Regions from separate parts of the Streptomyces sp. NPDC049887 genome, predicted to be linked through region 2. Evidence: riboswitches for the same ligand, from Rfam matches in the RefSeq annotation. Region 2 holds a riboswitch; each other region holds the start of a gene.

Evidence for each region. A riboswitch is a leader RNA that binds a small molecule or an ion and turns the genes downstream of it on or off. The one in region 2 is predicted to bind thiamine pyrophosphate.
Region 1: another riboswitch for thiamine pyrophosphate. It lies ahead of thiO (glycine oxidase ThiO); the one in region 2 lies ahead of thiC (phosphomethylpyrimidine synthase ThiC).
Region 3: another riboswitch for thiamine pyrophosphate. It lies ahead of AB0J10_RS18915 (thiamine ABC transporter substrate-binding protein); the one in region 2 lies ahead of thiC (phosphomethylpyrimidine synthase ThiC).

Annotation. Positions count from the first base shown of each region.
Region 1 is NZ_JBFAMM010000036.1:46,466-56,768, reverse strand. Features, by position in the region: gene pknB (Stk1 family PASTA domain-containing Ser/Thr kinase) at 1-1,725, opposite strand, end outside; gene AB0J10_RS30610 (thiazole synthase) at 1,838-2,635, opposite strand; gene thiS (sulfur carrier protein ThiS) at 2,640-2,855, opposite strand; gene thiO (glycine oxidase ThiO) at 2,852-4,039, opposite strand; TPP riboswitch at 4,037-4,149, opposite strand; gene AB0J10_RS30595 (hypothetical protein) at 4,202-4,543, shown strand; gene AB0J10_RS30590 (FAD-dependent oxidoreductase) at 4,629-5,813, shown strand; gene AB0J10_RS30585 (Rv2175c family DNA-binding protein) at 6,018-6,383, shown strand; gene thiE (thiamine phosphate synthase) at 6,505-7,167, shown strand; gene metF (methylenetetrahydrofolate reductase [NAD(P)H]) at 7,232-8,149, shown strand; gene AB0J10_RS30570 (hypothetical protein) at 8,202-9,095, shown strand; gene AB0J10_RS30565 (NAD(P)/FAD-dependent oxidoreductase) at 9,376-10,303, opposite strand, start outside.
Region 2 is NZ_JBFAMM010000011.1:191,558-201,860, reverse strand. Features, by position in the region: gene AB0J10_RS16540 (cupin domain-containing protein) at 1-169, shown strand, start outside; gene AB0J10_RS16535 (DUF5326 family protein) at 300-512, shown strand; gene AB0J10_RS16530 (helix-turn-helix domain-containing protein) at 930-1,667, shown strand; gene AB0J10_RS16525 (SsgA family sporulation/cell division regulator) at 1,781-2,215, shown strand; gene AB0J10_RS16520 (YibE/F family protein) at 2,282-3,637, opposite strand; TPP riboswitch at 3,709-3,842, shown strand; gene thiC (phosphomethylpyrimidine synthase ThiC) at 3,835-5,622, shown strand; gene AB0J10_RS16510 (DUF805 domain-containing protein) at 5,917-6,273, shown strand; gene AB0J10_RS16505 (hypothetical protein) at 6,389-7,216, opposite strand; gene AB0J10_RS16500 (metallophosphoesterase) at 7,365-8,627, opposite strand; gene AB0J10_RS16495 (LacI family DNA-binding transcriptional regulator) at 8,801-9,913, opposite strand; gene hisC (histidinol-phosphate transaminase) at 10,300-10,303, shown strand, end outside.
Region 3 is NZ_JBFAMM010000014.1:72,824-83,126, reverse strand. Features, by position in the region: gene AB0J10_RS18930 (LOG family protein) at 1-792, shown strand, start outside; gene AB0J10_RS18925 (ABC transporter ATP-binding protein) at 813-1,844, opposite strand; gene AB0J10_RS18920 (iron ABC transporter permease) at 1,844-3,487, opposite strand; gene AB0J10_RS18915 (thiamine ABC transporter substrate-binding protein) at 3,580-4,677, opposite strand; TPP riboswitch at 4,765-4,875, opposite strand; gene rlmN (23S rRNA (adenine(2503)-C(2))-methyltransferase RlmN) at 4,957-6,063, opposite strand; gene AB0J10_RS18905 (hypothetical protein) at 6,472-7,005, opposite strand; gene AB0J10_RS18900 (phosphatidate cytidylyltransferase) at 7,178-8,290, opposite strand; gene frr (ribosome recycling factor) at 8,290-8,847, opposite strand; gene pyrH (UMP kinase) at 9,033-9,815, opposite strand; gene tsf (translation elongation factor Ts) at 9,974-10,303, opposite strand, start outside.

The sequences.
Region 1 (10,303 bases), on a different contig from region 2:
TCCCTTGGAGACCGTGAGGGTGACGGTGTCGCCGCCGGCGGCCTGTGAGCCCTCGGCGGGCGACTGCCGGGCGACGGTCCCCGCCTCCTGGGGGGAGTGGATCCGCTCCGGCGCCACCTGCACCTTCAACCCGGCGTCCTCCAGCGTGCTCGTGGCGTCCCCGACGGAGTCACCGGTGACGTCCGGGACGTCGACCGGGGCGCCCTTGCTGACGACGAGCGCGACCGCGGAGTCCGGACGGCGCTCGGTGCCCGCGGCCGGGTCGGAACCGATCACCGTGCCCTGGGCGGCCTCGTCGCTGAACTCCCTGGTGATCACGCCCGGGGCGAGACCTGCCTTGCGGAGGGTGCTTCTGGCGTCGGCGAGCTTCAGGCCCTCCAGCTCCGGGACCTTGACGATCTCGGGGCCGCGCGAGATGACGAGCGTGACCGAGCCGTTGTGGCGGATGCGCTGCCCGGGGTCGGGGTCCACGTCCATGACGGTGCCCCGGTCGTAGGCGTCGCTGAAGCCCTTTCTGACGGCCTCGACGTCCAGACCGGCGGCGGACAGCCGCTGCTTCGCCGCGGCCTCGCTCTGGCCGAGGACGGTGGGCACGCGGGTGAACTGGCCGGAATTGATGTACCAGACGCCCGCCCCGGCACCGAGGACCAGCAGCACGGCGACGACGGCGGCGAGCAACCCCCGGCGCGGGGCCGCCGGCCGCCGCCCGGCCGGACGGGACGGCGGGGGACCGGCGGGCGGCATCTCCAGCCGGCTCGTCCGGTCGGCGGACTCGCCGGTGGGCAGCGGCCGCGCGATCACGCTCGTCCGGTCCTCGGAACCGGCGGACGACTCCGCGCCCGGCGTCCTTGCCTGCGGCGGTACGGCGTCGAGCTGGTCCTCGCCGAGCCCGGCACGGGCCTCGCGGGTCCGGCCGAGCAGGGCGACGGCGTCGTGGGGACGCGACTCCGGGTCCCGGGCGGTGGCGAGGGCCACCAGGCCGTCCAGTTCCGGGGCGAGCCCGGGGACGGCGGCCGACGGTGGTGGCACGTCCTCGTTGAGGTGCCGGTAGAGCACCTGGGCCGGGGTGTCGCCGGAGTGCGGCTTGCCGCCGGTGAGCATCTCGTAGAGCACGACACCGCAGGCGTACACGTCGGCGCGGGTGTCCGCCGTGCCGGACTCGATCTGCTCCGGCGCGAGGTAGGAGACGGTCCCGAGCAGCGATCCCGTGGTGCTGGTCACCGAGCCCACGGCCCGGACCAGGCCGAAGTCGGCGACCTTGACCCGCCCGTCGTCGCCGATCAGGACGTTCTCGGGCTTCATGTCCCGGTGGACGAACCCGGCCCGGTGCGCGGCGCCCAGCGCGGCCAGCACGGGCTCCAGGATGTCGAGGGCCGCCCGCGGGCGGAGCGCGCCCCGCTCCCGCAGCACGTCGCGGAGCGTGCACCCGGCGACGTACTCCATCGCCAGGTAGACGTACGCGCCCTCGGCTCCCTGGTCGTACACCCCGACGACGTTGGGGTGGGACAGCCGGGCCACCGACTTCGCCTCGCGGATGAAGCGCTCGACGAACGAGGCGTCCGCCGCGAGCGCCGGGTGCATCACCTTGAGGGCGAGCACCCGGTCGAGCCGGGTGTCCACGGCCCGGTAGACCGTGGCCATCCCGCCGACGGCGATACGCGCGTCGACGCGGTAGCGGCCGTCGAGCACCCGCCCGACGAGGGGGTCCTGAAGGGTCGTATCCACGCAGGCGAGTCTACGAGCCCGGACACCCGGCCCCGGCCCCCCGGCCGGGGCTGCAGCGCACCTGTGACGTGCGTCATCGAAGAGAGGGCGTCGTCCGCGGGGCCGGGCGCCGTCACCCGAAGGCAGGGCGCTCCGGATCCAGCGCCGCCCGTCCCTCGACGGGGGACGAGGCCTCGGCGAAGTGCCGCCGCGGGATACGGCCCGCCCGGTGGGCCAGCCTGCCCGCCTCGACCGCGTGCCGCATGGCCTCCGCCATCACGACCGGTTCCTGCGCCCGGGTGACGGCGGAGGCCAGCATCACCGCCGAGCACCCCAGCTCCATCGCCAGTGCCGCGTCCGACGCCGTGCCGGCGCCCGCGTCCAGGATCACCGGCACCCGGGCGCGCTCGGTGATCAGCCGGAAGTTGTGCGGGTTGCGGATGCCCAGCCCGGAGCCGATCGGAGAGCCGAGCGGCATGATCGCCGCGCAGCCCACGTCCTCCAGCCTCCGCGCAAGCACGGGGTCGTCGTTGGTGTAGGGCAGCACGATGAAGCCGTCCTCCACCAGCACCTCCGCCGCGTCGAGCAGCTCGACCGGATCGGGCAGCAGCGTCCGTTCGTCCGCCACCACCTCCAGCTTGATCCAGGACGTGCCGAGCGCCTCCCGGGCGAGCCGTGCGGTGAGCACGGCCTCGCCCGCGGTGAAGCAGCCCGCGGTGTTCGGCAGCACCCGGATGCCCAGGCGGTCCAGCACGGACAACACCGAGCCCTGCACGGTCGGGTCGAGGCGGCGCATCGCGACCGTGGTCATCTCCGTGCCGCTGGCGACCAGCGCGCGCTCCAGCACGTCGAGGCTGGGCGCCCCGCCCGTCCCCATGATCAGCCGGGACGAGAACTCCGTCCCGCCGAGTACGAAGCGGTCGTCGGCCATGCCGTCAGCCTCCCTGAACCGCGGTGAGCACCTCGACGCGATCGCCCTCGTCGAGCAGCGTCCCCGGCCACTCGCCACGGGGGACGACGCTCTCGTTGACGGCGGCCGCGACCCCGGAGGGCGCGACGGTGAGCGTGGCCACCAGCACGTCGAGCGTGGTGCCGGCCGCGACGTCGCGCGGCCGGCCGTTGACGGACACGGTGTGCGTGGGCGCGGTCATGCGGGCACCTCCTGCTGGGCGGGGGAGAAACGGCTTGGGGTGAAGGCCCGTGCCTCGTCCGGCAGTTCACCGGTGAGCAGGGCGTGCGCCATGACGTCGCCGGTCACCGGGGTGAGCAGGACGCCGTTGCGGTAGTGGCCGGTGGCGAGAAGCAGACCCGGCAGCTCCGCGGGACCCAGCACCGGGGCGTTGTCGGGCGAGCCGGGGCGCAGTCCCGCCCGGGTCTCGGTCAGCGGCAGTTCGGTGATGCCGGGCACCAGCTCGTGCGCGTCGCGCAGCAGCTGGTACACGCCGCCCGCCGTGACCGTGGTGTCCCAGCCGAGCTCCTCGCTGGTCGCGCCCACCACCAGCTCGCCGTTCTCGCGCGGCACGAGGTAGACCTGGCTGCCGCGCACCACGGCCCGGACCGTGCGTGACAGAAAGGGGGCGTAGGCGGGCGGCACCGTCAGCCGCAGCACCTGGCCCTTGACCGGGCGCACCGGGGGGAGCGCCGCCGTGGGCACGCCCCGGAGCCGGCCGCTGAGACTGCCCGCGGCCAGTACGACCTGGCCGGCCGGGATCTCGTCGCCGCCGGCCAGCACGGCCCCGGCCGCCCGGCCCCGTACCACCGACAGCCGCTCCGCCCACCGCCGGTGGAACACCACCCCTGCGCGTTCGCAGGCCACCACGAGCGCCCTGGCCAGCCGCCGGGGATCGATCTGGTGGTCGCCGTCCACCCGCAGCCCGCCCCGCAGGCCCGGTGCCAGCATGGGCTCAAGTCGCCGGCACTCCCGGCCGGAGAGCCACTCGGAATCCAGCCCGAAGCGCCGCTGCAACGCGTGCAGTTCGCGCAGATGTGCCCGGTCGTCCGCGTCGAGGGCCACGGCGAGCGTCCCGCAGGAGCGGTACCCGGTGTCCTCGCCGCTCGCCTCCTCGAGCTCCGCCACGAACCGCGGATAGCGTTCCGCGGAGGCGAGGTTCAGCCCGAGCAACGTCTCCTCGCCGTAGTGGAGCTCCGTGACGGCCGCCAGCATGCCCGCCGCGACCTGTGCCGCCCCGCCGCCCGGCTCGGGGTCGGCGAGCGCGGTCCGTAGTCCGCGCTGCGCCGCCCGCCACGCGGTCACGAGGCCGATGACGCCGCCCCCGACGACGAGGACGTCCGTGGTGCGTCCTGGGGAATGTCCTGGTGATTGTCCTGGATGCATGCGCGTCCGGACCCTCCCTTCGCCGGCATGACCCGGATCAGGTTCGTACGGTCGGAGGCCGCCTCAGCCTCCCTCTCAGCCCGGTGCTCCGGGCTCCCGCGAGTAGCAGTACGGTGGCCACCCTAACTCTCGTCGCCAACCCCCGGTAAGGGAGCCGCCGCCGTGGCCCGTTCGCTCGACGGACTCGTCCTCGCCCCGGTCGCCGACCAGTCGCCCGGCCAGGTCGGCACCCGGACCAGGTTCACGTACCACGAGGACGGGGGCCGGATCTGGGCCGAGTACGCCGGCGGCGACGTCGTCCGCGGCCGTCTCGTCGGTACCCGCGAGGGGGACCGCCTGGACTTCCGCTACGTCCAGCTCGGCCAGGACGGGACGACATCCTCCGGGCACTGCGCGTCCACCGTCGTCGACCTCCCCGACGGTCGGGTGCGGCTCGAGGAGACCTGGGAGTGGGAGTCCCGTCAGGGGTGCGGCACGAGCGTCGTGGAGCAGCTGCCTTCCTGACATGTCGTCAGGTGGTTAGGGTGGCCGGGTGACTGAGAGCGAGCAGACGGCGCCGAGCCGCCGAGTCGTCATCGTCGGGGCGGGCATGGCCGGTGTGCAGACCGCCGTGGCCCTGCGCGAACAGGGCTTCACCGGCGGCATCGGACTCATCGGCGCCGAACCGCACCAGCCCTACGACCGGCCCCCGCTGTCCAAGGCCGTGCTGCTCGGGAAGGCCGAGGACTCCGCCTTCGACGTCGACTTCGACGCGCTCGACGTCGAACTCCGGCTGGGCCTGGAGGTCACGGGCCTGCGCCCCGGGGAGCACGAGCTGGACACGCCCGCCGGGCCCGTCCCGTACGACGTCCTCGTCATCGCCACCGGAGCGGAGCCGGTCACCCTCCCCGGCGCGGAGGGCGTCCCCGGGGTCCATCTGCTGCGCACCCTCGACGACGCGGAGCGTCTCCGCCCGGTGCTGGAGCGACGCCACCGCATCGTGGTCGTCGGCGCGGGCTGGATCGGCGCCGAGTTCGCCACCGCAGCGCGCGAGGCGGGCTGCGAGGCCGTCGTCGTCGAGGCCGCCGACCGCCCGCTGCCGGGAGCGCTGCCGGCCGAGGTCACCGCCCCGATGGCCACGTGGTACGCCGAGGCCGGCGCCGAACTGCTCACCGGCGCGCGGGTCGCGGCCGTCGAGCCGGGCACCGTGGTCCTCGAAGGGGGCCGGCGGCTGCCCGCGGACGCCGTCGTCGTCGGCATCGGCGCCCGGCCGGCGACCCGCTGGCTCGCCGGTTCCGGCATCGGCCTGGGCCCCGACGGCTCGGTCACCGCCGACGAGCGGCTGCGCACCTCGCTGCCGGACGTGTACGCGGTCGGGGACTGCGCCTCCTTCCCGTCCGGCCGCTACGGACGGCGCATGCTCGTCCACCACTGGGACAACGCGCTCCAGGGCCCCCGTACGGTCGCGGCCAACATCGTCGGCGCGGACACGGGCGAGGGGACCGAGCCGGGGGAGATCTACGACCCGGTGCCGTACTTCTGGTCGGAGCAGTTCGGCCGGTTCGTCCAGTACGCCGGGCATCACGGCGCGGCCGACGCGCTCGTGCGCCGGGGCGACCCGGGGGGTGACTCCTGGTCGGTGCTGTGGCTGCGGGACGGGGCCCTGGTGGCCCTGCTGACGGTCGGCAGGCCCCGGGACCTGGCCCAGGGGCGCAGACTCATCGAGGTCGGCGCCCGCGTCGACGCCGAGCGCGCCGCCGACCCGGCCGTCCCCCTGAAGGCCGCCGTGCTGTGACCTCCGACCGCCGCTGCCGAGCGGGCGGCGTGCCCCGAGCCCCGGCGGGACGACTCCCGGGCCTCCCGAAGAACTCCCGGGACGACTCCCGGGGCTCCCGAAGCACTCCCGGGGTGGCGGTCAGGTGGCCCGTGTCCCTCTGAAGGCCGCAGCCGGACCGGGCCCGGCTACCGACTGTCGGTCCGGGATGGCACGCTTGGTCACGTGACCGAGATTGACGCAAAGATCGATGCTCTCGTCCCTGCCTGGCTCCACCTGCCCGACGTCGCGGAAAAGCTCGATGTCGAGGTGACGCGCGTACGGCAGCTGGTCAAGGAGGGTCAGCTGATCGCCGTGCGCCGGGGTGAGAACCGGACGCTCCAGGTCCCTGCCGCCTTCATCAAGGGCGGCAAGGTGGTCAAGGGCCTCTCCGGCACCCTGACGCTCCTGAAGGACGACGGCTTCACCGACGAGGAGATGCTGGAGTGGCTCTTCACTCCGGACCCCACCCTGCCGGGGACCCCCGCGGAGGCACTCAGCGAGAATCGCGGCACGGAGGTGAAGCGCCGGGCCCAGGCGCTCGCCGTCTGACGACGTCCCGAGCACGTCGCCGCCTTCCGCCGTACCGATCCTGATGCGGTGCGCGCACCGGACCCGGACCGTCCGGCACCCGGCGCGCACACCGCCGACCCACCCCGGGGGGGTACCACCCATGTCCGCATCCCGAGCCGCGCTGTCCGACGCCCGGCTCTACCTCTGCACGGACGCCCGCAGACGCCAGGGCGACCTGCCGGAGTTCCTGGACGCCGTCCTCTCCTCCGGGGTGGACATCGTGCAACTGCGCGACAAGGGCATGGAGGCCGGCGAGGAGCTGGAGCACCTCGCCGTGTTCGCCGACGCCTGTCGCCGCCACGGGAAGCTGCTCGCGGTCAACGACCGGGCCGATGTCGCCCATGCCGCCGGCTCGGACGTGCTGCACCTCGGCCAGGGCGACCTGCCCGTGCCCGCGGCACGGGCGGTCCTCGGCACCGGGGTGCTGATCGGGCGCTCCACGCACGCCCGGGAGGAGGTCGACGCGGCGGCCGCCGAGCCCGGTGTCGACTATTTCTGCACCGGCCCCTGCTGGCCCACGCCCACCAAGCCGGGCCGACCGGCCCCCGGCCTCGACCTGGTGCGGTACACGGCCTCGCTCGGCCAGGCCCGCCCCTGGTTCGCGATCGGCGGGATCGACTCCGGCAACCTCGACGAGGTGCTGGAGGCGGGCGCCCGCCGGGTCGTCGTCGTCCGGGCGATCACGGAGGCCGACGACCCCGCCGAGGCCGCCGCCCGTCTCGCCGAGCGGATACGGGCCCACGCGCAGCAGGCCGTTTCATGAGCGATAGGTGTCCGATGGGTGGAATCCGGTTGGGAGACCGCTGCCCCGTGGATAACCTGCGACTATGGCCCTCGGCACAGCTTCCACCCGGACCGATCGCGCACGCACCGTGCGCGAGCTGCTCGCCACCGACAAGACCTCGTACTCCTTCGAGTTCTGGGCGCCCAAGACGGAGAAGGGCGAACGGAACCTCTGGAACGCGTTGCGGCGTGTCGAGGCGGTACAGCCCAACTTCGTCTCGGTGACCTACGGAGCAGGGGGATCCACCCGCGCGGGCACGGTCAAGGCGACCCAGCAGATCGCCGCCGACACCACGCTCACCCCGGTCGCGCACCTCACCGCGGTCAACCACTCCGTCGCGGAGCTGCGCAATATGATCGGCCAGTACGCGGACGCCGGGATCAGGAACATCCTGGCCGTCCGCGGCGACCCGCCCGGCGACCCGATGGGCGAGTGGGTCGAGCATCCCAAGGGCGTGCGGTACGCGGCGGAGCTCGTCCGGCTGATCAAGGAGTCGGGCGACTTCTGCGTCGGCGTGGCGGCCTTCCCCGAGATGCACCCCCGCTCCAGCGACTGGGAGACGGACATCGGGCACTTCGTGGACAAGTGCCGCGCCGGCGCGGACTACGCGATCACCCAGATGTTCTTCCGCGTTGAGGACTATCTGCGGCTGCGCGACAGCGTCGCGGAGGCGGGCTGCGAGACCCCGATCATCCCTGAGATCATGCCCGTCACCAGCGTGAAGCAGATCGAACGGTTCGCGCAGCTCAGCAACGCGTCGTTCCCCGCCGAACTCGAACAGAGGATCCGCGCCGTCGCGGACGACCCCGCCGCTGTACGCTCCATCGGTATCGAGTTCGCGACGGAGTTCTGCGCACGGCTGCTCTCGGAGGGCGTCCCCGGGTTGCACTTCATCACGCTCAACAACTCCACCGCGACGCTCGAAATCTACGAGAATCTCGGGCTGCACCAGCAGACGTGAACGGCCGCACCCGCCGCAACCCCGGGCGGAAGGCCGCAGGAGAGGGGCGGGCATGGGCTGGACGGTGCTCTACATCGCGTTCGGCATTGTCGCGCTGTGGCTGCTCGGCGAGGTGCTGCTGCAGTACAAGGCGCGGCTGCGCTGGCGCCTGGTCGCCTTCGTCGGCTTCCTGGGCGTGGTCGTCGGTGTGCTGATGCCGAACGTCATCGTGATCGGCGTCGGTGCGGCGGCCTTCGCGGTCGGCCAGACGTACGTCACGCTCTCCTTCCGGCGCGGCTTCTCCACGGGCTGGGCGCTGGGCGGCAGTCCGGGTTCCAGCCGCCGCCGGAGGTCCGCCGCCCCCGTCGACCGTGACCCCGTGCTGGAGGTGACGGGCATCGACTACGAGGACCCCTACGACGCCGCCGGCCGTCCCCGTCCGTCCGGTCCCGACCAGGACGATTCCCCGTCCGCCGAGACCACAGCCGTCTACGAGCCGCAGCCGCTCCCGGAGGACACCGGGCAGTACGGCGTCTACTCCGACGCGGCCCACACGGCGGACCACACCCAGGCCGGCGAGGAATCCCACTACGGCGGCTACTCCACCGGCTACGCCGACGCCTACGCGCAGGGCCACGAATACCAGCAGCCGGCGGGGACCCATGACGCGTACGCGGGGTCGTACGACTACGACACCGGCGGCGGGCAGCAGCAGTACGCCGCCTGGTCCGACCCTTACGCCGGCGGCGGAACGCAGGGCTACGGCTCGTACGAGAGCTACGGCGGCCAGCAGCAGTACGCCGACCCGTACGCGCCGCAGGGTTACCACGAGACGCCGCCGGGCGGTGTGTGGGTGCCGCTCCAGCGCGACGGGGACCAGGCCCCGCCGCCGGCGGAGCAGCCCTCGCAGTACGGCTACGACCAGGGCCACCAGAACGACCCCAACGGCCAGACCTACCGCTACTGAGACTCCCGCGCCCGCTGGACCACCCGTGTCCCGGGGCAGGTCGGGGAGTGCAGCCGGACCCTGGGAACTCCGGGACGCGGGGCCGGGACCGGTCGCCGGCGCCCCGACCTCCGAGCGCTCCGGCGCGGTGAACGGCCCGGAGCGGGCCGTTCGGGACAGGTGGCGCACGTTCCGCCGCCGCCCGGTCCCCGCCGCGACACGGAACCGCACGGCGGGGCCTTCGACGCCCGCGGTCGCCCCGGAGAGCGCGGCCCTCCGGCGACGCGAGGCCCGGATCAGCTCACTGCGAACCGCGGAAGTCCGCGCCCTCCACGATGAGGCCGGCCACCAGCGCGCCCGACATCCCGCTGTGCGCGAGTCCGCCGCCGGGATGCGACCAGCCGCCCGCGAAGTACACCCCCGGCACCGGTGAGACGTTCGCCGCGGGCAGCAGTGCTCCGCCCGCTCCGGCCAGTGCCGGTCCGGGCACCCGGGGCGTGCCCGTCTCCCGGAGGGTGTCGGCGGGTGTGCGCACCTCGCGCCACAGAAGCCGCTCCCGGAGACCGGGAACGGCCGCCTCCGCGGCCGCCGTCATCCGGTCCGCGAACGCCTCCACGCCCTCGGCGTCCCCGCCCGTGGCGTGCTCGCCCCAGGGGAGGTCCGGCATCCGGTCGCCGGTCCCGGCGGGCACGGTCGCGGTCACCGTGACCGCCTCGTGGTCGCCGGGCCGCAGTCGCTCGTCGTCGGGCCGCAGCACCACGACCGTCGGACGCTCGCACAGCCGTCCCGCGGCCAGCGCCGCCGACTCCCCGGCCCGGTCGGGCGAGTGCACCACCGTCCGGTGCGCCGCGTCCGCAGCACGGGTGCCGCGCAGTGCCAGGCAGACGGTGAACCGGCCGGTCCGCACAGCCGACTGGTGGTGCGGCCACTCGTCCTGGGAGGCCCACGGCAGGATCTGGTCCCGGTACAGCGCGGGCACGGGTGCGCCCACGACCACATGGTCGGCCTCGGCCGTGCCGCCGTCGGCCAGCTCCACGCCGACCGCCCGGCCGTCCTCGATCCGTACCTCCGTCACCTCGGTGCCGAGGACGAACTCCACCCCCCGTGCGAGGCACCGCTCGTGGACCGCGTCCGCGAGGGCCCGCATCCCGCCCCGCACGTACCAAGTGCCGAAGGTCTGCTCCATGTAGGGCAGGACGGCGGCCGCCGCGGGCGCGGTGGCGGGGTCG
Region 2 (10,303 bases):
CGAGGTCTACTTCGTCGTCAGCGGCCGTGCCTCGATCACGGTCGGTACGGAGACGACCCAGGTGGGGCGGGGCAGCGTGGTCTACGTCCCGGCGGGAGTGGCCCACAGGTTCCACCACATCAGCGAGGATCTCCGGGTGCTCGTCGTCTTCTCCCCGCCCGAGAGCTGACCGGCCGGCCCGGTTTGCCCTAGGGGAAGTCTCAGGGGACTTCGGGGGGCGCGGGCACCCCGCGGACCACCGTCCCGCCTCTAGCATCGACAGCAGGAGCACTCACAGAAGCGAGGTAGGGACGATGGCGGTGCGGGAGATACTGACGGGGATGCCCTGGTGGGTGAAGTGGGTCGCCATCCCTCTGATCGCCCTTGTCGTCTTCGGCGGGATGATCGCGAGTTTTGTCGGCTTTGTGATCTGGCTGCTCTTCAAGGTCCTGCTCTTCGTGGCGATCGTGGGCGGACTGGTCTACGTCGTGCGGAAGTTCATGAGCTCGTCATCCTCGAAGAGCGACTGGTAAGCGGCCGGGCGGGTAGGGTCACCGGCCGGGGGAGAGTGCGCCGGACGCGCGAGGGGAGCGCGGGGCGTGGCTTTCGCGGGGCGGAAAACGGCAGGTGCGTACGCCCGTTAGCCCGCGCGGGGGAATGCCGCAGACGATCCCCGCTGCCTGTCGGAGGCTGCCATTAGAGTGGCAATCCTCCGCCGTCCCCGGGAATCCCCGGTCGAAGCTCACCGTGAGCAGCGGTTCGTGCGACTTCCTGGACAGTTCCCGAATTCGGTCTCAGGAGCAGCCCAGGCCCTCGGGGAGCGCGGCGGGCGTGCGGGGGCGGCCCCCGCACGCGGGCGGTCCGCCCGTCACCATGCCTGGGGGTGACCTTTGGCCACGGCATTGGCTACCAGTTCTGCGCCCACCACCACTTCGCCCGCCGCTCCGACGCTGATCGGTTCGGTGCAGCGGGCTCTGCGGCTCATGGAGGCCGTGGCCTGCCACGCCGACGGAGCCCCGGCCAAGCAACTCGCACGTGAGGCGGGCCTGCCCCTCCCCACCGCCTACCACCTGCTGCGGACCCTGGCCCACGAGGGCTATCTGCGACGTGAGAAGGGCGTGTTCGTCTTCGGTGAGGCCGCGGTGCGGCTGGCGATGGGGGGCGCGATGCAGAATCGTCGCACCAAGATCGAGGAATCCCTGGCGCACTGGCGGGACTCCATCGGTGTACCGGTCTATTTCGCCCTCTACCGGGAGGAGGAGATCGAACTCGTCGCCGTGGCCGACACCCCTTACGCGCCCGCGGTGGAGGAATGGGCGGACTTCCGGGAGACGGGTCATGCACACGCCCTCGGCCAGTGCCTGCTCGGCCAGCTCGACGAACGGGCCCGCAAGGATCATCTCGACCGGCACCCGGTGGACCGGATCACGCCTTATACGGTGCGCAATCGGGGGAGTCTGCTGGAACGGCTCGGGGCGATGGGGCAGATGCAGCCGGTGATCGAGCGGCAGGAATACGCCCTGGGTACGGTCTGTGCGGCCATTCCCGTCACCGTGGGCTCCACGGCCGGCGCGATGGCGATTTCCCTTCCACTGCACCAGGAGGATCGTTTGATTCCGGCGGTCGAACAACTACGCAGTGGCGTGGGCAGTCTGCTCAGTTCGTTCGCCTTCTCTATCAGTATCTGAAAAACTACTCCTTGTGATCTACCGGTCACTTACAGCACGATGGCGGGGCGGGCCCCGGGGGAACCTTCCCGGCCGTTTTCACGAGGTGCCTCATCCACTGCGGGGTTAACACGATGCGCGAGTCGGTTCAGGCAGAGGTCCTGATGAGCTTCCTGGTGTCTGAGGAACTCTCCTTCCGGATCCCTGTGGAGCTCACGTACGAGACGAGAGACCCCTATGCGGTGCGCATGACGTTCCACTTGCCCGGGGACGCCCCCGTGACCTGGGCGTTCGGCCGGGAGCTGCTGCTGGACGGGATCAACGGCCCCAGCGGGGACGGCGATGTGCACATCGCCCCGACCGAGCCGGAGGGGCTGTCCGACGTCCACATCCGGCTCCAGGTCGGCGTCGACCGGGCGCTGTTCCGGGCCGGAGCCGCACCCCTGGTGGCCTTCCTCGACCGGACCGACAAACTGGTCCCGCTGGGACAGGAGCGCACGCTCGGCGACTTCGAGGACAACCTGGAAGCCGCCCTGGGCCGGATCCTCGCCGAGGAAGCCGCCGGCTGACCGCCTGCCGACCACGACGCCCGCCTGCCGACCACGAGCGCTCCTCGCCGGCCGTGCGCGAGGGAGCTACTTCGCCCGCCGGCGCCGGCCCCTGCTGCGCACCGCTCCCGCGGCCACACCGGTCACCGTGCCGCCGGGCCGGTCGGCGGAGACCACCAGCGCGGCCAGTGCCGTGGTCACCGGCACCGATGCCACCAGACCGATCGAGCCGATGAGGGTTCGGACGATCTCCTCCGCCACCAACTCGCTGGTCGCCACCGCGCCCACCCCCGACTGCGCGATCGAGAACAGCAGGAGAAGGGGCAACGCGGCGCCGGCGTAGGCCAGTACGAGCGTGTTGACCACCGAGGCGATGTGGTCGCGGCCGATCCGGATGCCCGCCTTGTAGAGGCCGCGCGGACCCATGGCCGGATCCGCCTGGTGCAGCTCCCACACGGCCGAGGTCTGGGTCACCGTGACGTCGTCGAGCACGCCGAGCGAACCGATGATGACTCCCGCCAGAAGCAGGCCGGACATGTCGATGTTCGGATACAGACCGTGGATCAGGCCGGTGTTGTCGTCCGTGTTCCCGGACAGGGACGCCCAGCCGATGAACACCGAGCCGAGCAGCCCGATCAGCAGCAGCGAGATCAGCGTCCCCAGCACCGCGACCGATGTGCGGGCGTTCAGCCCGTGGCAGAGGTACAGCGCCATCAGCATGATCGCGCTTGCCCCGACCACGGCCACGATCAGCGGATTCGAGCCCTGAAGGATGGCCGGCAGGATGAACAGGGTCAGTACGGCGAAGCTCAGCACCAGCGCGATCAGCGCCATCACCCCGCGCAGCCGGCCGACCAGCACGACGACGACCGCGAAGATCCCGGCGAGCAGCATCATCGGGAAGTCCCGGTTCACATCGCTCACCGAGTACTGGAGATCACGCGGCGCGTCGGGCGCGTACGCCACGACCACGCCCTGCCCCTGCTTCAGCTGGCGCGAGGCGTCCGGCTGGACGATCTCGATGAACGTGCGCCCCTTGTCCTTTCCGGACGTGATCTCGACCGTCGCCTTCTTGCACTTTCCCTGCTGGGAGTTGACCGCCTCACGGCCCTCGGGGGTCGTGGTGTCACCCGTCGGCGGCACCTGCCCGGCGTTCACCTCGGAGCAGTCGACCTCCTGCACCCGGACCACCCGGGCCTGTTCCGTCTGCCGGTCGAAGCCGACACCCGTGCGCTCGTGCTCCGGCGCACCGCCGGGCCAGAGGGCGACCAGGCCGACCACCACCGCGGCGGCGAACGGGATGAGGACCGCGGCGATGACCCGCCGCAGATGCCGCGAAACGGGGGCGGCCGGCCCATGGGCGTGGGCGTGGGCGTGGCCGTGGGAGTGCGGCTGACCGCCCGTGCTGTGGTCCGGTTGTGGCGTCTGCTGGGAGGAAGTCACCGACAGATCATCGCAAGAACGAACGGGGCCCACTGTTCAGCACGCCCGATGGGGCGCTAGCGTGGTGACACCTTTGCACACGCGGGAGCTCGGAGCACCGGGCTGAGAGGGCGCTGACCCGCCGTACGACCGTACGGGACAGCTGCGCCGACCGCCGAACCTGTTACCGGGTAATGCCGGCGTAGGGAGTAGGTCTCATGACCACATCGGACACGCGCACGCCTGCCTCCGGATCGTCCGGGGCGGGGAAGTCCATCGGCTGGCACAAGGGATACGTCGAGGGCTCACGCCCCGACATCCGGGTGCCGGTCCGCCAGGTGCACCTGACCAACGGCAAGGACGTCACCCTGTACGACACGTCCGGTCCGTACACCGATCCGCACGCCGATACGGACGTGCGCCGCGGTCTGCCGCCGCTGCGCGAGAACTGGATCGTCGGACGCGGCGACACCGAGGAGTACGCCGGCCGTCCCGTGCGGCCCGAGGACGACGGCATCAAGCACACGTCCCCGCGCGGCGGTCTGCGCAACCTCGACGCGGTCTTCCCCGGCCGCCCGCGCCAACCCCGCCGGGGACGCGGCGGCCAGGCGGTGACGCAGCTCGCCTACGCCCGGCGTGGTGAGATCACGCCGGAGATGGAGTTCGTGGCGATCCGGGAGAACGTCTCCCCGGAGGTCGTCCGCGAGGAGATCGCCGCGGGCCGGGCCGTGCTGCCCGCCAACGTCAACCACCCCGAGACCGAACCGATGATCATCGGTAAGCGGTTCCTCGTGAAGGTCAACGCCAACATCGGGAACTCGGCGGTGACCTCCTCCATCGAGGAGGAGGTGGAGAAGATGACCTGGGCCACCCGGTGGGGCGCGGACACGGTCATGGACCTCTCCACCGGCCGCAACATCCACACCACCCGCGAGTGGGTGCTCCGCAACTCCCCCGTACCGATCGGCACCGTGCCGCTGTACCAGGCGCTCGAGAAGGTCGACGGCCGGGCCGAGGAGCTGACCTGGGAGATCTACAAGGACACCGTCATCGAGCAGGCGGAGCAGGGCGTCGACTACATGACGGTCCATGCCGGCGTGCTGCTGCGGTACGTGCCGCTCACGGCGCGGCGCAAGACCGGCATCGTCTCCCGCGGCGGCTCGATCATGGCCGCCTGGTGCCTCGCGCACCACAGGGAGTCGTTCCTGTACGACAACTTCGAGGAACTGTGCGAGATCCTCGCCGCGTACGACGTCACCTACTCGCTCGGCGACGGACTGCGGCCGGGCTCCATCGCGGACGCCAACGACGAGGCGCAGTTCGCCGAGTTGAGGACGCTCGGGGAACTCAACTCGATCGCCAAGCGCCACAACGTGCAGACCATGATCGAGGGACCGGGGCACGTCCCGATGCACAAGATCAAGGAGAACATCGACCTCCAGCAGGAGATCTGCGAGGAGGCCCCGTTCTACACGCTCGGCCCGCTGACGACCGATGTGGCGCCCGCCTACGACCACATCACCTCCGGCATCGGCGCCGCGATGATCGCCTGGTGGGGCACGGCGATGCTCTGCTACGTCACGCCCAAGGAGCACCTGGGCCTGCCGAACCGGGACGACGTCAAGACGGGCGTCATCACCTACAAGATCGCGGCACATGCGGCGGACCTCGCCAAGGGGCACCCGGGCGCGCAGCAGTGGGACGACGCGCTGTCGGACGCGCGCTTCGAGTTCCGCTGGGAGGACCAGTTCAACCTGGCCATGGACCCTGACACGGCACGGGAGTTCCATGACGAGACGCTGCCGGCCGAACCGGCGAAGACCGCGCACTTCTGCTCCATGTGCGGTCCGAAGTTCTGCTCGATGAAGATCAGCAGGAGCATCACGGAGCAGTTCGGCGGCGACGAACCGGCGGCGTCGGACACGGAGATCGCCGAGGGCATGCTCCAGAAGTCCAAGGAGTTCGCGGCCTCGGGGAACCGGGTGTACCTGCCGCTGGCGGACTGAGCGGATGGAGGAACCGGCCGCGACCTCGTGCGGTCGTGGCCGGTTCCGTCACTGCGGCGCGATCGGGGATCGCGGTCACGCGGAGGTACGTGCTCGAGTGCATCGAGGCGAGGGCCGATAGGGCCAGGATGTTCCGTTTTGCGGCACTCCGTTGATCACGGAAGTGCGGCGGGTTGATTGCTGTTTCAAGGAGGTGCTGAATTCCCTTGACCCCATGGGGACTCATGGATAAATATCAGCCGCTTGGCCGAAATTCTATGTGTCCCTGACAAGGGGCCAGGGGAGGGAATCGCAGTGAGCTGGTACCTGGCGGTACTCAAGAACTACGTCGGTTTCGGGGGGCGTGCGCGCCGCAAGGAGTACTGGATGTTCACCCTGGTGAACATCGCCGTCCTCGCCGTGCTGATGGGCATCGGCTATGCCGTCGACACGATGATCCCGTACTACGTCTACTACGCGGCGATCTTCATTCCGGCGCTCGCCGTCGCGTTCCGCCGGCTGCACGACACGGGTCGGTCGGCCTGGTGGCTGCTGATCGCCCTCGTGCCGCTCGTCGGCGGAATCGTTCTCTTGGTCTTCATGGCCACGGAGGGCGAGGAGGCGCCGAACAAGTACGGCGCGAACCCCAAGTCCGTTCCGGCCGCGGCCTGAAGCCACGGCCGCGACGGCACAACGGCGAGGTCGGGTGCAGCCCGCGGCTGCACCCGACCTCGCCGTTGTGCCCGGCGACGCGTGGGGCTGGGCGCGAATCCCCGGTGGGGAAGCGCTACTCGGGCTGGTGTTCCGGCGGCCCGAACTCGGGGCTGGTGAAGTCCGGGCTCGTGAACGTGGGGCGGGAGCCGGCCGCGGTGCCGTCGTTCGGGCTCGAGAAGTCGGGGCCGCTGTAGCCGACCTTGGGAATGCGGCTGATCCGGCGGGGCGGGGCGGGGGAGGTCGGATCGGCGCTGGGGTCGGCCAGGGCTGTGCGAAGGAAGGGGAGGACGCCGCGCTCCAGGAGGGCGTGCCGCCAGGCGTCCTTGGCGCGTGCCACCTCGTCGGGCAGTTCGCCGGTCGTCGCGTCCTCGGCGGGCACCTGGGTGGCCCCGTTGCGGATGGCGGTGATCAGCAGCCCGATCGCGGCGGCGAGGAGTCCGGCCGCGGTCAGGGCGCCGAAGAACCAGCCCGCCGTCAGGAGGGTGTCCGCGAAACCGGTGTCGGGGCTGACGGCCTTCAGGATGTAGCCGACGAGCAGGAAGATGAGCGCGGCGGTGCCGGCGAGGACCGGTGCCAGGACGGTGAGCACCGCGGCGAATCCGGCGCCCGTCTCCGGGGACGCCCCGACCGCGGGCCCGAGAACCGAGTGGCCGGCGGGCGTTCCCGCGGAGGCGCGTGCCTCCTCGCGGACCTTCACGAAGTGGTCGTACTCGGCGGCGGCGGCGCTGGTGATGAGCGCGGTGGCGTTCAGCGCCATCGTGCGCAGTTGTTCGGCGTTGAGCCGTCTGCCCATGCCGTCGAGATCCGGGCGGTCGGGCGCTGAGCGCAGCGCGTCGTCGAGGATGCGCTCGTATTCGGCGCGGTCCTCGGCCAGCAGGTGCGGAGCGCTGTTCATGTGCATCCCCCGATGCTCCGTAGGGCCGGTTTGCCCATGTGGGTCGGGCAGTTGGGCGGAAACGGAGGAGAGCCTGCTACGGATACGCCGATGGTAGAGCGGTTACGGCAGGGGGTGACAGGGGGTTTCCGGAAATCGCTTGCGCGGGATTGCCTCAGGCCTGGAGTGGGAGCTGGGCCACCAGCAGCTTTCCGGCCATGGTCACTCCGCCGTCCATGGCGATGGCGAGCCCGTCCGCGTACACGTGCGGCCCTTCCACCAGCGGCTCCGAGTTCCCCTCGGAGTCGGAGTCCTCCGCGCCGACCTCGCCCAGCAGGTACGGAATAGGGCTGTGGCCGTGGACGACGCGGCCGCCGCCGTAGGTGGCGAGCAGTTCCCGGACGGCTTGCGGGCCGTCGTCGTCCCGGAAGGCGAAGCGTTTGGTGAACTTGCGGAAGAGGTCCCAGCACTCGTCCGCGTCGTTGCGGTTGATGATCTCGTGGACGTTGTCGTTGACGTCCTCGATTGTGGTGCCGTAGTCGAGGTAGGCGGTGGTGTCGGAGTGCATCAGCAGATGCCCGTCCTCCTCCACCACCGCGTCGAGCCGGGACATCCACTGCAGATGGACGTCCTGGAGGCGGTCCATGTCGCTCTTCTGGCCGCCGTTGAGGAGCCATGCCGCCTGGAAGGTGGCGGTGCCCGCGCCGGAGTTGACGGGCGTGTCGCCGAAGCGCTTGGCGCCGATGAGCAGCAGCTCGTGATTGCCCATCAGGGCCTTGCAGTAGCCGCCGGCCGCCGCGGCCTCGGCCGAGAGCCGCATCACGAGGTCGATGACGCCGATGCCGTCCGGGCCGCGGTCGGTGAAGTCGCCCAGGAACCACAGCCGGGTGTTGCCCGCGGACCAGCGGCCTTCGGCGTCGATCAGGCCCTGGGCGGTGAGTGCGGCGACGAGTTCGTCCAGATAGCCGTGGACGTCACCGACCACGTAGAGCGGGCCGAGGCCCTCGGCGGCGGGGGCCGGCTGCCCCGCGGGGGCGACGGTCACCTGCACGGTGTCGCCGCGGTTGATCACCGGCAGGTCGCGCTCGGTGGGGGTGTAGCCCTCGGGCGGCTCGTCGTCCGGGATCGCGTCGCCGGGGTGCGCCGGCGGTGCCTGGGGGAGGGACTCCTCGGGGCGGACCGCTGCCGCCCGGGTGCCGTCCTCCGTTCCGGGGGCCGGGGCCGCCCGGTGCGGGGCCTCGGCGGCGGGCGCCGGCCGTGGGGCGGGCTCCCCGTTTTCGTGAGGAACCGCTCGCGGGACTGAGTCCTCCGGGTGCGCGCGCACGTATTCATGGCCGGCGGACTCCGACTGCACCGGAACCTGTGCGTACGGCGGGACGCGGAAGTCGCGCAACGTCGCCGTACGCACCACGGGTCCCTGACCGGCCCCCTGAGTCATCGACCCCTCCACCACCGTCGCGCCGCCCTCACCGCCGGACCGGCCTGGTCGGGGACGGTCCGCGGTGTCGTGCGCCCATCATAGGAACGCGGATCGTGCTGTGTGACGCACCAGGGGTGCTGAATCCGGGTACACCACCGGTTCACCAGTCGTTTCGCCCCAATTGCGTTGGTCTAGTCCTGGGAGGGTGAGCGTGGGGCGCTCACCGTCGTTCGGGGAGAGCGCCGCTGTGAAGAGGTCCGGACGATGAGTTCGGTCGGTATCACCTGCTCGACCGGGCGGCCGCCGTCCACTCCCTCGATCGCGTCGATCAGCAACTGGACCACGGCGGTGCCGATGCGCCGCGGCTTGAGGGAGAGCGTGGTGATCGAGGGCTCCGTGTTGGCGTACACGGTGGACTCGCTGCAGCAGACCAGCAGCAGGTCGTCCGGAACGCGCAGTCCGTACCGGCGGGCGGCGGCGAGCAGGTCCGTGCCGTTGGGGTCGAAGAGCCCGTACACGGCGTCGGGCCGGTCCGGTCGGGCGAGCAGCCGGTCGGCGGCGACCGCTCCGGCGCACGGGTCGTGTGCGGGGTACGCCTCGTACACCGGATCCTGGCCGACGCGTTCGCACCAGTTCAGATAGGCCGTGGTGGAGAGCCGGGTGTACGTGTCCGTGGTGGTCCCGGTGAGCAGGCCGATCCGGCGGGCGCCGCCGGCCGCCAGATGGTCGAGCAGGTCGAGGACGGCGGCCTCGTGGTCGTTGTCGACCCAGGCGGTGACCGGGAGGGCGCCCGCGGGGCGCCCGTCGGAGACGACCGGGAGGCCCTGGCGGACGAGCTCCGTGACCACGGGGTCGTGGTCGGAGGGGTCGATCACGACGGTGCCGTCGAGTGCGACGTTGGACCAGACGTCGTGGCGTGAGGTGGCGGGGAGGATGACCAGGGCGTAGCCGCGGGCGAGCGCGGCGGAGGTGGCGGCTCGCGCCATCTCCGCGAAGTACGCGAACTCCGTGAAGGTGAACGGTTCGTCCCCGTACGTCGTCACCGTGAGGCCGATGAGTCCGGACTTGCCGGTACGGAGCGTGCGGGCCGCGGCCGACGGGCGGTAGCCCAGCCGGTCGGCGACCTCGCGGACATGGCGGCGGGTGGCGTCCGGGAGCCGGCCCTTTCCGTTCAGCGCGTCCGAGACGGTCGTGATGGAGACACCGGCTGCGGCGGCTACGTCCCGGATGCCTGCTCGGCCTTGCCGGCTGCCCCGGCGTGATGTCTCCGTCCGGCTCACCTGGTGCTTCCCTGCTGCTGTCATGGCAGGCCGATAGTAGGGCGAGGCGGGGAGGTGAAGTCGGTCGCATATGCAGGCGTTGACAGGCACGTTTCTGCATGGCTATGAGTCGTCAATTGCCATGGAATAAAAGGAAGTTGGGGTCTCCTGCGTATGTCTCATGGCTGCCGACCGGCGGGGACCTTCCGAATGGCTGAGGTATCGAAGAGGTCTCAACTCACCACTACGAGGGATGCGCGCCACGGCGCGAGCCACCGGCGCGCGGTGATCCGAAGAGCGCCCCTGTCCTTGCCGCGGCTCCCGACCCGTACCCAGGTTGTTCCAGGCTCGCCCATTCGCAGCGGCCGGGAATCCTCATAGGGTGAGCAGTATTGGTGAGCACGATGCACGACGGTCGAGGAGGACCTGCGGTGA
Region 3 (10,303 bases), on a different contig from region 2:
GCGTACGAGTGGTTCCAGCTCACCAAGGCCGACCGGGACATCTACGCCTCGATGCTCAGAGCCCTGCACGACGACGCCGTCTCGGACGCCCTGGACGAACTCCTCGACGGGGTGCCGGTCGTCGGGGTGATGGGGGGTCACGCGATGAGCCGCGGCACCGACGAGTACGCCGGCGCTGCCCGGCTGGGCCGCGCACTCGCCCGCGCCGGGCTGACCGTCGCCACCGGCGGCGGCCCCGGGGCGATGGAGGCGGCGAACCTCGGCGCCTACGCGGCCCCGCACCCCGACGACATGCTGGACGAGGCCCTCGAACTCCTCGCCAAGGCACCGTCGTTCACCCCCTCCGTCACCGACTGGGCGGCCACCGCCCTCGAGGTCCGCTCGCGCTGGCCGCAGGGCGGCGACTCGGTGGGCATCCCCACCTGGTTCTACGGGCACGAGCCGCCCAACCCGTTCGCCGCGCACATCGCCAAGTACTTCGCCAACGCCACCCGCGAGGACGGGCTGCTCGCCCGCTGCACGGCCGGTGTCGTCTTCCTCCCCGGCGCCGCGGGCACGCTGCAGGAGATCTTCGACAACGCGACCCCGAACTACTACGAGTCGCGGGGCGAACCGACGCCGATGGTCCTGGTGGACCGCGCCCACTGGACCGAACGGCTCCCGGCCTGGCCGCTGCTGCGGTCCCTGGCGGAGGGCCGCGCGATGCAGACGCGCATCGCCCTGGTCGACTCGGTGGAGGAGGCGCCCGGGGCACTGGCCCGGCTGGCGGCCGCCGCACGTCCGGCCGGCTGAGGCCCCGGGCGACAGCCGGATCAGTCGCCGGTGCCGGGTCGCAGGACGACCACGTCCTCCGCGGCGAACGCGACCCCGACCTCGGCGCCCGGCTCGGGCGCGTCCCCGAGCCCGCACTCGGCCTCCAGCGGCGGTGCGTCGTGCGGCCGCAGGCGTACGGCGACATGGTGGCCGCGGAAGGTCAGCGACTCGACCGCGCACGGCAGTCCCGCACCGGGCGGCCGGAGCCGTACCGCGGACGGCCGTACCAGCAGCCGGCAGGCGCCCTGGGGCGAGCCCGTGGGAACCGGGACGCCGCCCCAGGGGGTCTCGGCCGTGCCCCCGGTCACCGTCGCGGGCACCACGTTGGCGAAGCCGAGGAACCGGGCGACGAATTCCGAGGCGGGCCGCTGCCACACGTCCCGCGGCGTACCCGACTGGGCGACGCGTCCGTCGCGCATGACCACGACCCGGTCGGCGAGCGCGAAGGCCTCCCCCTGGTCGTGGGTGACGGCCAGCACCGTGGTGCCCAGCCGGCGGAACACCGCACGCAGTTCGACGACGAGCCGTTCCCTGAGGGTGCGGTCGAGCTGACCCAGTGGCTCGTCGAGCATCAGCAGCCGCGGGCTGGGGGCGAGCGCCCGGGCGAGGGCGACGCGCTGCTGCTCACCACCGGAGAGCTCGCCGACGGCCCGTCGCGCGGCGCCGGGGAGCCCGACCAGTTCCAGCAACTCCTCGACCCGCAGACGCCGCTCGGCCTTCGGCACACCGTGCATCCGCAGCCCGAAGGCGACGTTGCCGCCGACGTCGCGCTGCGGGAAGAGCTGGTGGTCCTGGAACATCAGGCCCACCCCGCGGCGGTGCACCGGCACTCCGCTCTGGTCGCCGCCGCCGAGCAGCACCCGGCCGCCGTCCAGGGGCTGGAGCCCGGCGACGGCCCTCAGCAGGGTCGACTTGCCGCTGCCGCTCGGTCCGAGCACACACACGATCTCGTGCTCCGCGACCTCCAGGTCCACTCCGTCCAGCGCCGTCCGCCGCCCGAAGCGTACGGTCGCGCTCTCCAACGCCAGCATCAGAACTCCCCCGCGGAACGGTCGGGACGGAGCCGGTCGAGCAGCAGCAGGGCCGCCGCGCAGACCAGCATGAGGATCGTCGAGAGCGCCATCGCCTGGCCGTAGTTGAGCTCCCCGGGACGGCCGAGGAGCCGGGCCACGGCGACCGGCAGGGTCGGATTGTCCGGCCGGGCGATGAAGACGGTGGCACCGAACTCGCCGAGCGAGACGGCGAACGCGAAACCGGCTGCGACGAGCAGCGCCCGGCGCACCAGCGGCAGGTCCACCTCGCGCCATGCCCGCAGCGGCGAGGCGCCCAGCACGGCCGCCGCCTCCCGCAGCCGTGCGTCGACGGCCCGCAGCACGGGCAGCATCGTCCGTACGACGAAGGGCACTCCCACGAGTGCCTGGGCGAGCGGCACGAGGATCCAGGAGGTGCGCAGGTCCAGCGGCGGCTCGTCGAGGGCGATGAGGAAGCCGAAACCGACGGTGACGGCGGAGACCCCGAGCGGCAGCATCAGCAGCGCGTCGAAGCCGCGGACGAGCCGACCGGCCCTGGAGGCCCGACCGGACGACGTCCGGGGGAGGGTGAGCGCCGCGGCCGCGAGACCGCCGACGACGAGCGCGATCGCGGTGGCGGCGAGCGCGTACTGGAGGGAGTTCCACACGGCCTCGACCGGTGGGACGAGGAACGTGCCACCGCTCGCCTCGGCGGACTGCAGGGCCCGGTAGAAGGTGAGGCCGTAGCCGCCGGGTCCGTCGAACGACCGCTCGACCAGCACCGCGAGCGGTGCCAGGATCAGCGTCGCGACCGTGGCGAGCACCCCGCCCAGCAGGGCCCATTGCCCGGCGCCCCTCGGACGGTGGGCGGCGAGCGCCGGATCGACGAGTCGCAGCGCGGTCTCCCGTCGCCGCACGGTCCGGGCGTGCACGGCGAGGACCGCGCCCACGGCGGCGAACTGCACCAGGGTCAGCACGGCGGCCGTGGTGAGGTCCAGCACCTGGGCGGTCTGCCGGTAGATCTCCACCTCGAGCGTGGAGTAGGCCGGGCCACCGAGGATCTGCACGACGCCGAACGAGGTGAAGGTGAAGAGGAACACCATCAGCGCGGCGGCGGCCACGGCCGGGGTCAGCGCGGGCAGGGTGACCCGCCGCCACGCCCCGAAGCGGCTTGCGCCGAGGACCCGTGCCGCCTCCTCCTGGCGCGGGTCGAGCTGGGCCCACAGGCCGCCCACGGTCCGCACCACCACTGCGTAGTTGAAGAACACATGGGCGAGGAGGATCGCCCAGACCGTCGTGTCGAGCCGCACGCCCCACAGGTCGTCCAGCAGCCCGCCCCGGCCCAGGAGTGCCAGGAACGCGGTGCCGACCACGACGGTGGGCAGCACGAACGGCACGGTGACGACCGCCCGCAGCAGCTGCTTGCCGGGGAAGTCGCAGCGGGCGAGGACATAGGCGCCGGGCAGCGCGATCAGCAGGGTCAGCCCCGTGGAGGCCAGCGCCTGCCAGAGGGTGAACCAGAGCACCTGGAGGATGTCCGGGCGGCCGACGACCTCGGCGATCCCGCCGAACCGCCAGGAGTCCCCCGCCCGCAGTCCGCGGGCGACGATGGAGGCCACGGGGAGGGCGAAGAAGAGGGCGAAGAACACGACGGGCAGGGCCATCAGGGCCGAGCGGGCCGCGGCGGCGCGCAGGGACGCCGGGCCGCGCGAGGGGTTCCTCCGGCGCGGACCGGCGTTCCCGCCGGACGTCCCGGTTACTTCAGGACGAGTGAGGACCACGACTGGATCCACTGGTCCCGGTTCTCGGCGATCTTCTCCGGAGCCATCGTCCGCGGCTCGGCGATCGCCTCGCCGAACTCGGTGAACAGCGGGGGCAGCTTCGCGTCCTCGGCCACCGGGTTGACGAACATGTTGAGCGGCATGTCCTCCTGGAACTTCCTGCTGATCAGGAAGTCCAGCAGGGCCTTTCCGCCGGCCTCGTTCCGGGCGCCCCTGAGCAGGCCGGCGGCCTCGGTCTGGCGGAAGCAGGTGCCGGTGGAGACGCCGGTCGGCGCCGCCTTCGGCCGCGGCTCGGCGTACAGCACCTCGACCGGCGGGCTGGAGGCGTACGAGACGACGAGCGGCCGGTCGCCCTTGGCCGCCCTGCCGCCGGCGGAACCGGAGAACTCCTGGTTGTAGGCGATCTCCCAGCTGTCGACGACCTTGACGCCATTGGCCCGCAGCTTCTTCCAGTAGTCCTGCCAGCCCTTGTCCCCGTACGCGGCAGCGGTACCCAGGAGGAAGCCGAGGCCCGGCGAGGAGCGTTCGGCGTTCTCGACGACGAGGAGGTTCCGGTACGCGGGCTCGGCGAGGTCGTCGAAGGTCTGCGGCGGGGCGAGCTTCCTGTCGGCGAAGTATTTCTTGTCGTAGTTGACGCAGATGTCGCCGCTGTCGACCGGCGTGACCCGGTGCTTGTCCTTGTCGAGCCGGACGGCCTCGGGGACCCGCTCCAGGCCCTCGGCCTCGTACGGGGTGAACAGGTCGTTGTCGAGGGCCCGGGAGAGCGTGGTGTTGTCGACGCCGAAGAACACGTCGCCCTGCGGGGAGCCCTTGGTGAGGATCTCCTTGTTGAGCGCCTCGACTGCGTCCCCGCTCTTCAGCACCTTGACCGTGTACCCGGTCTCCTCGGTGAACTCCTTGAGCACGGCCGGCGAGGCGTTGAAGGAGTCGTGGCTGACGAGCGTCACGGTCTTGGAGCCGCCGGCGCCGGTTCCGGCGGAGTCGTCCCCGGACGACCCGCCGCAGGCCGCGAGCGTGCTCACACCGAGGGCCGCGGCCAGCGCGGTGACGGTGATCTTCTTGGTGGTGCTCACTGATTCCTCCTGGGCATGACCAGGAAGAGACGCGGCCCTGCCCGGCTGCGGAATCTCTCGATCCGGTAGCCGGGCAGGGCGCAACAGCTTGAGTCTCGTCCGAACTTCCTACCCGGAATGACCCGGGCGAGGTTCAGAGGGTCTGCGGTCTGACGGTCACCGCACTCTCAGCGCTGTGGCGCTCCCCTGTCGGAATATGCAGATGTTCGGGCCAGCGTACAGGGACCCGTCGGACGCACCGCAGGGACCGGGGCGGTTCCTGCGGAGGGCGGCCCGGCACTAACGCTCGGAGGCTGCGAGCTGGCCGCAGGCCCCGTCGATCTCCTGACCACGGGTGTCCCGGACGGTGACCGGGACGCCGTGGGCGGCGATGGCATCGATGAAGGCCTTCTCGTCCTCGGGCCGGGAGGCCGTCCACTTGGAGCCCGGGGTCGGGTTCAGCGGGATCAGGTTGACGTGCACCCGCTTGCCCTTCAGGAGCCGCCCGAGCAGGTCACCGCGCCATGCCTGGTCGTTGATGTCCCGGATCAGGGCGTACTCGATCGAGATGCGGCGGCCGGACTTCTCCGCGTACTCCCAGGCCGCGTCCAGGACCTCCCGGACCTTCCAGCGGGTGTTGACGGGGACGAGGGTGTCGCGCAGTTCGTCGTCCGGCGCGTGCAGGGAGACGGCGAGACGGCACTTGAAGCCCTCGTCGGCGAAGCGCAGCATCGCCGGGACGAGGCCGACCGTGGAGACGGTGATCCCGCGCTGCGACAGGCCGAGCCCGTCGGGCTCCGGATCGGTGAGCCTGCGGATGGCGCCGACCACCCGCTTGTAGTTGGCGAGCGGCTCGCCCATGCCCATGAACACGATGTTGGACAGCCGGGCCGTGCCTCCGGGGACCTCGCCGTCACGGAGGGCCCGCATGCCGTCCACGATCTGGTGCACGATCTCGGCGGTGGACAGGTTCCGGTCGAGACCCGCCTGTCCCGTGGCGCAGAACGGGCAGTTCATCCCGCAGCCGGCCTGCGAGGAGATGCACATCGTCACCCGGTCCGGATAGCGCATCAGCACCGACTCGACGAGCGTGCCGTCGTGGAGCCGCCACAGCGTCTTGCGGGTGGCGTCGTCATCACAGGAGACGTGCCGGACCACGGACATCAGGTCGGGCAGGAGCTCCGACGCGAGCCTCTCGCGCGCGGCGGCGGGAATGTCGGTCCACTGCTCCGGGTCGTGCGCGTAGCGCGCGAAGTAGTGCTGCGACAGCTGCTTCGCCCGGAACGGCTTCTCGCCGATCGCGGCGACGGCGTCCTTCCGCTCGGCGGGCGTGAGGTCGGCGAGGTGCCGCGGGGGCTTCTTGGCTCCGCGGGGGGCTACGAAAGTGAGTTCTCCGGGCTTGGGCATGGTCGTACCAGTGTCGCAGATCGACTCGGGTGACCCGGGTGCCCGTCACCGGGCGGCGGGGCCCGGGCGGCGGATGGGGCGGAACCGGCCGGGCGCCGGGAGTGCCGTCTCCCGTACGCAACGACCGCGCCGGGTGTGTGCCCGACGAACCGGCCGGCGACGCGCCGGGACCAGGTCCGGGCCCGGAGCGAAACCGGGCACGGACCGACAAGGGGCCCGCACCGACAGGGGCTCCCGGACAGGGGGGCACGGACCCGTCGCGGGCGGTGGGTGGGGAGACGGTGAGGATCGCCGACGGCCACACCGGGCGGGGCCGGCCTCCGCGACGCCGTCAGCAGCGCAAGGCGGCCACGGGGCGGTCTCGTCCCCCGGCAGGTGCGGATCCCGGCCCCGGTGGCCCGGTCCGCGTCAGCCGGGAGGCGGCAGCGCGTCGTAGACCGCGGCGAGGTCGGCGGGGATGTCCGTGCCGTCGTCGACGTAGGTGCGGCCGTTGTGGACCAGCACGCGGGTCAGCCCGTCCATGACCGGCGGCCCGGTGGGCCGGGTCGGCAGCCGGGAGAAGTCGACCTCGCCGAGGGCTGCCCGCAGTTCGGCGAGGGCCGCCGGGGTCATCCGGCCGGGACGGTTCTTCTTCCCGGGTGCGACCAGGAGGTACGTACCGTCGTCGTGGACGACGACCGAATGGTGTCGCCCGTCGATACCGCCGCTCTCGGTGAGCGTGACGAGCGCGGACGCCCGGTCGGGCGTCGTCGCCGACGGGGTGGGGCGGGGCGGGCCGCTGGTCGCCGGGGGCACGGGGGCACTCGGCGCGGGCCGTTCCGCGCCGGCCGGGGTGCCCGTCCCGGACGGACGGGGTTCCACGGCCCCGTCGTCCCCTCCTCCGCACCCGGTGACGCACACGAGTACGAGCAGCAGAGCCGCTCCGCCGGCCTTCCGCCCCATGGTCCCCCCTCGCCCCGCGGTCTCCCGCGTCCCGGGCCCAGCATGCAGGGTCCGGAGCCCCGCCGGACAGACCGCGGCGGGACACGGGTCTCACGGCGCCGCCGGAACCGGACACGGCGGAGGGCCCGCCGCCCCAGGGGACGACGAGCCCCTCCGACCGGAACTCCCCGGGTCAGCCCGAGCCGACGAACACCACGAACAGCAGCCACACCACCGGCGCCGTGGGCAGCAGCGAGTCCAGCCGGTCCATGATGCCCCCATGGCCCGGCAGCAGCGTTCCCATGTCCTTGATGCCGAGGTCCCGCTTGATCATCGACTCGCCGAGGTCGCCCAGGGTAGCGCTGACCGCGACCGCGAGGCCGAGGACCAGGCCCTGCCACCAGGTCCCGCCGCCGATCAGCAGCGGCACGCAGAGGGCGCCCGCCGCCATGCCGAACGCCACGGCCCCGAACAGACCCTCGCGGGTCTTCCCGGGGCTGATGCGCGGCGCGAGCTTGTGCTTGCCGAAGCGCCAGCCGATCGCGTACGCGCCGGTGTCACTCACGACCGTGAGCAGGAGGAACGTGAAGACCCGCTGCGGGCCGTCCTCCGCGGTGAGCATCATCGCGACGAACGTGGCGAGGAACGGCACGTAGAACGCGGCGAACAGCCCGGCCGTCACGTCCTTGAGGTAGCCCTCGGGCGGCTCGGTCATCCGCCAGACCAGCACCGCCAGGGCTGTGAAGGCGGTGGCGACCCAGGCGCCTTCGGCACCCCGCACGTACCCGGCCACGACCATCGCCGCGCCGCCCACCGCCAACGGCACCAGGGGCGCCTTGATGCCCTTGCGCTCCTGGAGGCGGGAGGTGAGCTCCCACAGGCCGACGACCACGGCGACGGCGATCACACCGACGAACACGGCCTTGACGACGAACAGCGCCGCGACGATGACCGCACCGAGCCCGACGCCGACCCCTATGGCAGCCCGAAGATCGCGGCCTGCGCGCTTCTTCTGCGGCGGCTGCGGCTCCGACGGCTGGGAGGCCGCAGACGGCGGCGGGGTGGGCATGGGCTCCTGCGGCATCTCGTCGCGGACCGGGGGGCCACTCAGCCGAGCGGCCCCCCGGTCGCGGTCTTCGCGGTCTGCGGCGTCTCTACCTGCGTCGGGATCGTCCGGCACGATGGGCATGGGCCGAGTCTGCTGGGCGTCAAGCTCATCGTATGCGGGACCCGCCGGGGCAGCCCCCTGGTCGGGCGGGCCCCAGTAGCCGGTACTCGTCGGGGCCCCCCAGGAAGAGTCGTTCATCAGACCTCGAGCAGCTCGGCTTCCTTGTGCTTGAGCAGCTCGTCCACCTGCGCGACGTACTTCGCGGTGGTGTCGTCGAGCTCCTTCTCGGCACGCCGGCCCTCGTCCTCGCCGACCTCGCCGTCCTTGATCAGCTTGTCGATGGCCTCCTTGGCCTTGCGGCGCACGGAGCGGATCGAGATCCGGGAGTCCTCGGCCTTGCCCTTGGCGACCTTGATGAACTCGCGGCGGCGCTCCTCGGTGAGCTCCGGGAACACCACCCGGATGATGTTTCCGTCGTTGCTGGGGTTGACGCCGAGGTCGGAGTCGCGGATCGCCTGCTCGATGTTGCGCAGCGCGCTCTTGTCGAACGGGGTCACCACGGCCATGCGCGGCTCCGGCACCGAGAACGAGGCCAGCTGGTTGATCGGTGTCAGCGCACCGTAGTAGTCGGCCACGATCTTGTTGAACATCGCCGGGTGCGCACGCCCGGTGCGGATCGCGGCGAAGTCCTCCTTGGCGACCACGACGGCCTTCTCCATCTTCTCCTCGGCCTCGAGGAGGGTCTCTTCGATCACCACTTGCTCCTGCGTGTCTTGGTAGTCCCGGCGAGTACGAGCGGCGGCCCCGGTACGCGACCCGTGGTGCGGGTCCGCGGACCGGTACCCGTCACACGTACGAGACCGGCGAAACTTGGCGGCGCGTCCTCCCTGCACGGTGTCCGACCGGCAGGGCTTTGTCCATCCCGGGGCGGTGCCCCGGGTCAGGCCCGGGTGCCCTGGTCGCTCACGAGCGTGCCGATCTTCTCACCCCGGACGGCCCGCGCGATATTGCCCGCGGCGAGCAGTTCGAAGACGAGGATCGGCAGCGAGTTGTCGCGGCAGAGGGTGATGGCGGTGGCGTCGGCGACCTTGAGGTCGCGGGCGAGCACCTCGCCGTACTCCAGCGCGTCGAACTTCACCGCGTCCGGGTTGGTCTTGGGGTCGGAGTCGTAGACCCCGTCGACACCGTTCTTGCCCATGAGCAGGGCCTGGGCGTCGATCTCCAGGGCACGCTGGGCGGCGGTGGTGTCGGTGGAGAAGTAGGGCATGCCCATACCGGCACCGAAGATCACGACGCGCCCCTTCTCGAGGTGGCGCACCGCCCGCAACGGGATGTAGGGCTCCGCGACCTGGCCCATGGTGATGGCGGTCTGGACGCGGGAGTCGATCCCCTCCTTCTCCAGGAAGTCCTGGAGGGCGAGGCAGTTCATGACCGTGCCGAGCATGCCCATGTAGTCGGAGCGCGCCCGGTCCATGCCGCGCACCTGGAGTTCGGCCCCGCGGAAGAAGTTGCCGCCGCCGATGACCACCGCGATCTGTGCGCCGTCACGGACGACCGCGGCGATCTCCCGCGCGATGGCGTGTACGACGTCGGGGTCGACGCCCAGGCCGGTGCCGCCGGAGAACGCTTCCCCGGACAGCTTCAGCATGAAGCGGCCGGCTTTCTGGCCGGTGTGGTCGCTCTTGTCGTCGGCGGCCGGATTGGCGTCCGCGCCCTTGTTCATGGAGATCTCCTCGTGCACATACGAAGAAGGCCATTGCCGGTGGGTGCTGGTGTCCCTGCGGCAATGGCCTCCTCGTCAGATCTGCGGTCGTCCGGCGTTCACGCGGCCGACGACTGCTGGAAAACCCTATCGGGCTCCCGTGTCGATCGCGTACCGGCTCAGATGCCGACCTTGATGCGCGAGAAGCGCTTCAGGGCGACACCGGCCTCGTCCAGGATCTGCTGGACGGACTTCTTGTTGTCCAGCGCGTACGGCTGGCCCAGGAGGGTGGCGTCCTTGAAGAAGCCGTTGAGGCGGCCCTCGACGATCTTCGGCAGGGCGGCCTCGGGCTTGCCCTCGGCGCGGGTGGTCTCCTCGGCGACGCGGCGCTCGGACTCGACGACCTCGGCCGGGACGTCCTCGCGGGACAGGTACTTCGGCGCGAAGGCGGCGATGTGCTGGGCGACGCCCTTGGCGACCTCGGCGTTCGGCTTGTCCAGCTCGACGAG